Regions from separate parts of the Bacillus cereus group sp. N8 genome, predicted to be linked through region 1. Evidence: riboswitches for the same ligand, from Rfam matches in the RefSeq annotation. Region 1 holds a riboswitch; the other holds the start of a gene.

Region 1 (3,160 bases):
CATGTAATTCGTCCAAACTTCTTCCTTCTGTACTCCCCACGCTTTTGCATCATCTTGATACTTTGTACTTAACCACTTTTGACTTTCTTTCACTAATTCTTTATTCACATCTGGAACAGATTTAATTAAAATATCCGCAGCTTCTTTCGGTTCTTTAATTGCAAAATCATAACCTTCTGTCGTTGCAGTCATAAACTTTTTCACAAAATCTTTATCTTGCTTCGTATGTTTTTCACTTGTAATAATAACAGGACTATAGAAATCAAGCGCTGGATCTAAGTCTTTCACCATAATCGTATTTAACTCTTTTCCTTGACGCTTCGCTTCAATTCCATCCCATCCGTAATAAATCCATTCGAAATCTGCATCACGACCGATTGATTTGAAGAAGTCTGTTTGTCCAAGAATAATTTTTTCGACTTTATTAAAATCAGCTTGATGTTTCTCCATAATCGTTTTTAACGTCGCTTCTTCTGCTGGTCCTCCCCAGCCGCCATAACGTTTACCTTCAAAATCTTTCGGTGACGTCATATTATCTTTTTTTAGCGATGCAAAAGCAGAGGTATTATGCTGAATAATTGCACCAACAGAAACAACTGGGATTCCTTCAACACGAGCTAACGTTACATTTTCTTGTGCGCTTATCGCAAAGTCCGCTTTCCCAGAAGCAATCATCTGCTCTGCCGTTACATTATCACCAGGCTGGATAATTTCTACATCAAGCCCTTGCTTTTTGTAATAATCTTTCGTTTGCGCTACATATAAGCCAGTATGATTCGTATTTGGAAACCAATCTAAAACGACTTTTACTTTTTTATCTTTACTTGAACTTTCTTCTTTCTTCGCCGGATTACACCCGGCAACACCAACTGCTAATAATGCAGCTAACATAATTTTTAAACCTTTTTTCATTTTCTGCCACCCTTTCTGTATATCCATGGTGCTGTTATTCTTGCCATAAATTCAACAATAAAGTACAGGCATAATGTCACCATAACGATAATCGCTGCAACACCAAATACACGAGCTGTTAAAAAGGATTTTGTCGCTCTCGTGAGCATAACCCCTAATCCTTCACTCGCTCCAAGCCATTCTCCAATAATCGCTCCCATCACACTATATGTAACAGCTATTTTTAAACCTGAGAAAAAGTACGGGAGCACCGCTGGAAATTTTACTTTCTGATAAATTTGCCACTTTGTCGCCTTCATCGTTTGTAGCAACTTCAGCATATTTTTATCTACCGTTTGGAAACCTTCTAAAATGCTAAGCGCAATTGGGAAGAAACAAACAAGAATAACAACCATTACTTTTGGCAACATTCCGTACCCAAACCAAATAATAAATAATGGTGCGAGCACAACGATTGGAATTGTTTGCGAAATAACGAGCAACGGATTCATTAAAATCCGAAATAAAGGGATAACATCCATAATGATAGCAATACTCGTCCCAAGTATAATTGCAAAAAGCAACCCAATTATTACTTCCTGTAACGTTTGCACCGTATTCGGTAATAGTAAATCTTTCATTCCAATTAACTCTTGCACAATTGCTGACGGCTTTGGTAAAATCCACGGCTCAATTTTAAATAATGAAACAGATCCTTCCCATATAGCAATGAGAAGGATCAGCCAAATTGTTGTAATTATTTTAGATCGCTTCTGGTTTTGCATATTCATCACGGTACTTCCAAACTTTTTCGTCAATCGTTACGCCCGTACTTGGACGATAGTGAATTTTAATAGAAGTGATTACTTCTTCTGCTCCAGCATCGACGCAAGCTTGTTGCGCGCGTTTAATGACGTCAAGAAGTACATCTAATTCTCCTTCCAACGTTGTTTCCATTGCTCCTACTTCATAACGAACTCCCGATTGTTGTACAACTTCAATTGCTTTATCAACAACGGAATACACATCTTTGTTCTTCGCTTGTGGTACTACTGAAAATGAAATTGTAACTTGTTGTGACATAATAAAATCCCCCTTACAAAATATGTTTCAAAAAAAGAAAAGGCTTTCCTACCATGTAGGAAAGCCTTGTATACAAGTTATTCTATAATAACTTATGCTACATCACTTTAAAGTAACTCCCTACGCTGGCATTATCCAGATCAGGTTGAGGGTCGATGTATACTTACATCCTCTCAGCCAATTGGCTCCCCGGTTCTTAATTCGTTTTCATTGTAGCATGATTTATTTTATTGAACAAACAAAAGCATGTATAATCATTTCATTTAACTTTTGAATTCCCCAATTAACTCTTGTAACTCCTGTGAAAGCCAGCTTAAAGAACTAGCTAATTCAGCAATATCTTGTACAGACATTTCCTGTTCTTTCATGCTTTCTTCAATATTACTACTATTCGCATACGTATTTGCGATAAGTGATAGTTCATTTACAACACGAACAATATTTTGGCTATTATGCAATATATCACTTGAATTGCTAGAAACAACTCTAACTTGATTTGTAACAGATTGTGTTGACTTTGAAATTTTTTCAAAGAAAGCACCACTACTTTGAACAAGTTTAATTCCAGATTCTACTTCTTTTGAAGCTTTTTGCATTGAAACAACAGCTTCTTCCGTTTCAGCTTGTGTTTCCCCTATTAATTTTGCTATATCTTTTGCTGATACTTCCGTCTGCTCTGCTAATTTACGCACTTCATCAGCAACAACGGCAAATCTCCTTCCGGTTTCCTCAGCACGCGAAGCTTCCATAGAAGCATTTAAAGCTAGCGAATTAGTTTGATTTGAAATACCTGCAATTACTGTTACAATATCACTAATTTCTTTTGATCTTGTTTCCAAAGAATAAACGATAGAAGATAAATCTTGTACTGTATTTTGTATTATGTTCATTTGATTAATCGTCTGTTCAATAACACCATTTCCTTTTACTGAATGATGCTCCATACCTTCAGACTCTTTCGCCATTTGTTTTGCAGCATTCGTTATCTCTTCCATCTTATCTTCCATTTCATATAGAATACTTAAATACTGTGGTACTGAAGTTTCTTGTGACTGAGCGCCAGCTCTTAACTCAACCATAGAACTTACGATTCCTTGGACTGCCATGCTATTCTCTTTCGTACTCACTGACAATTCTTGTGAAGATGAAGAAACCTGTTCTGCTGTCTGCTTCACTTTATCTATAA
Region 2 (3,160 bases), on a different contig from region 1:
TTAATTGAAAAAGCGAAAGACATTGATTTTGCATTGCTAGCATTACACGGAAAATACGGAGAAGATGGTACAGTTCAAGGAACACTTGAGAGTTTAGGTATTCCATATAGCGGTAGCAATATGTTATCTAGCGGTATATGTATGGACAAAAATATTTCGAAAAAGATTTTGCGTTATGAAGGAGTAGAAACACCAGATTGGATTGAACTTACAAAAATGGAGGATCTAAAGCTTGATGATTTAGATAAGTTAGGATTTCCGTTAGTGGTAAAACCAAACTCTGGCGGCTCGAGTGTTGGCGTAAAGATCGTCAATGATAAAAATGAATTAATCTCAATGCTGGAAACTGTATTCGAATGGGATTCTGAAGTAGTAATTGAGAAGTATATAAAAGGTGACGAGATTACATGTTCAATTTTTGATGGTAAACAGTTACCTATCGTTTCAATTCGACATGCAGCTGAGTTTTTTGACTACAATGCAAAATACGATGATGTTAGTACAATTGAAGAAGTTATAGAACTTCCAGCTGAAGTACAGGAACGTGTAAATAAAGCGTCATTGGCATGTTATAAAGCATTAAAATGTAGTGTTTATGCAAGGGTTGATATGATGGTGAAGGATGGAATTCCATATGTAATGGAGGTTAATACATTACCAGGAATGACACAATCAAGTTTACTACCAAAAAGTGCAGATGCGGCTGGAATTAATTATAGTAAACTATTAGATATGATAATTGAAACTTCATTAAAAGTAAGGAAAGAAGAAGGTTTTTAAGATATTTGTACAATTAAAACTTTTGATAGTTCTACGAAGTATGCTATGATAATTGCAATACGACAACCAAATATTTATCCACTAGGGGGGCCTTTATAGGCTGAGATCAAATGGGAATTTGAGACTCTTAGTACCTGATCTGGTTAATACCAGCGTAGGGAAGTGGGAAGACAATCATAATTAACGAATAAATAAACATTGTCTATTTCACTTTCTTTACGCCTGTAAAGAAAGTTTTTTTATTTTACAGCTATAATAATTGTGGGTAAACACGTATGGTTTATAAATTATTGGAGGGATATAAATGACTTTTTCACAATCATTACGTAAAGAAGTAGATTCAATTTGGGAAGCTAGTTTTAATCATCCTTTTGTAAAAAAACTTGGCGAAGGAACGTTAGATTTAGCTAGTTTTCGCTATTATGTGCTTCAAGATTCATATTATTTAAGTCATTTTGCTAGAGTACAAACTTTAGGAGCGGCAAAGGCACTGGAATTAGAAACGACAGCTCGTATGGCACACCATGCTCAAAATACATACGAGGCAGAATTATCATTACATGAGAATTTTGCTAAGAAATTAGGGATTACAAAAGAAGAAAAAGATAATTTTATCCCTGCGCCAACTGCATATGCATATACATCTCATATGTATCGTGCAGCTTATGAAGGGCATTTAGGAGATATTATTGCAGCTATTTTACCTTGCTACTGGTTATATTATGAAATTGGTGAGCGTTTAAAAGAGTGTCAGCCAGAAGAACCAATTTATAACGAATGGATTTCTGCTTATGGATCTGATTGGTTCCGTACATTAGTTGAAGAGCAAATTACACGGTTAGATACTATCGCTGAACAAGTGACAGAGTCTGACCGCAAGCGTATGAAACAGCATTTCATTATTAGTAGTCAATATGAATATTCATTTTGGGAAATGGCTTATACTTTAGAAAAGTGGCCAGTGGATACAGATGTAAAAGATGTAATAAGATAAAGAAAAGAGGTATTGCTAATACGTATGTATGGACAATACTTTTTTTAGGTTTTTGTAAATCATAAATACAACACAAGCGCTTGGTATGGCGCTCAAGGCAGGCTTGTAGGTGGATGGTATGAAACTGACAAAAGAAGAACGCAAAGAGCTCACATACCAAATTGGCGATATTATCGAACAGAAATGTAGACGTTGTTATTATAACCGTACATCTAACGAATGTTTCAGTATCAATGAATGTAAGGAGTGCCCGACTGGTGAAGAATTACGCCAGTTGGGTAGATACCTTGATACGCAGCCGAGAAATCGTGGTGGAAAACGAAAAGATATACCCATTGGGCTTACTCCGGAGCGTGTACGCGAATTGAATTAACAAGGCATCCCAGATAAAGATATTAGCATTATGTATAATCGTAGCCCCTCTTATGTAGAGAAAATGAAACAACAATGGAAGCAAGCTGGTGTTTGGAAAGGACTAACTATTTATAGTTTAAACAAGCATTAATTAATTATACAAACAAAAAAAGAGCACTTTGTATAGGTGACATGATAGGGCGTGCGTAATGATCGAGATAATTACTTCCCGCATATTTATATGTTTTAAATAAAGGCCCTTTTCGTATAGATTGTTGTTTTTTTGCGATGAAAATAAGACCTTAGATTAAATCCAGGTCTTAAGTATTTATGAAAGCTTTCTTCGTATGGCGATATTAATCTTCAACACGATTTCCAAGTCCAAACAATCACCTAAATAAATGCACAAGGTAGAATCCGAAAATCAGCTTTATAAATATTTACTAAAATTCTATTTTTTGTGCACATTACCATTTAGAATATTCTTGCATTTTCTAATATTTCGTTTGATTTGCTGATTTTCAAAAAAATAAACCTCTGTACCTGCCCAAATAAAAACCCAACACACAATGCTTAATACTCCTGCAACATAGGCATGAGTGCTTGAAAGTTTCAAGAATATTAACCCAACAATAATACCAAGCACAAACAAAACAATAGCCTTTTTGACATTTCTCGAATATGTATATTCCTCTTCGTTCAAGAGGTTAGAAAAAGTGTTAAATGTGGCAGTCTTCAATGACTTTTCGTCAAAATCATTCTGACTTAAAAAAAATATTTCTACTTCTTTTCTTTTGCCACTGTGCAGTTTTGACAAAATAAAATCTTCAAGGTCAGAGCTTAGGTGAACATCATCTGAGCTATAATATCTTGAAAACGGAGTATCAGTTTCATCTAAATAGATATTTATACTTAATTCATCTTTCATGTTAACCCTCCTTTAAATCCAATTTACTAGTTGAAAGTCAACCTTTTATCAGTATGGTCAAGATAGCAACAATTCTTACGAAAACAGCGTAAATAAAAAAATAG

The links. A riboswitch is a leader RNA that binds a small molecule or an ion and turns the genes downstream of it on or off. The one in region 1 is predicted to bind thiamine pyrophosphate.
Region 2: it holds a riboswitch for thiamine pyrophosphate, as region 1 does, so the genes downstream of both, tenA (thiaminase II) here and JDS80_RS13330 (MTH1187 family thiamine-binding protein) in region 1, are expected to answer to the same signal.

Annotation. Positions count from the first base shown of each region.
Region 1 is NZ_JAEHBK010000007.1:93,251-96,410, forward strand. Features, by position in the region: gene JDS80_RS13320 (ABC transporter substrate-binding protein) at 1-912, opposite strand, end outside; gene JDS80_RS13325 (ABC transporter permease) at 909-1,682, opposite strand; gene JDS80_RS13330 (MTH1187 family thiamine-binding protein) at 1,654-1,974, opposite strand; TPP riboswitch at 2,075-2,176, opposite strand; gene JDS80_RS13335 (methyl-accepting chemotaxis protein) at 2,238-3,160, opposite strand, start outside.
Region 2 is NZ_JAEHBK010000022.1:8,531-11,690, forward strand. Features, by position in the region: gene ddlB (D-alanine--D-alanine ligase) at 1-780, shown strand, start outside; TPP riboswitch at 854-958, shown strand; gene tenA (thiaminase II) at 1,085-1,774, shown strand; partial or broken gene JDS80_RS23130 (hypothetical protein) at 1,893-2,279, shown strand; gene JDS80_RS23135 (hypothetical protein) at 2,580-3,056, opposite strand.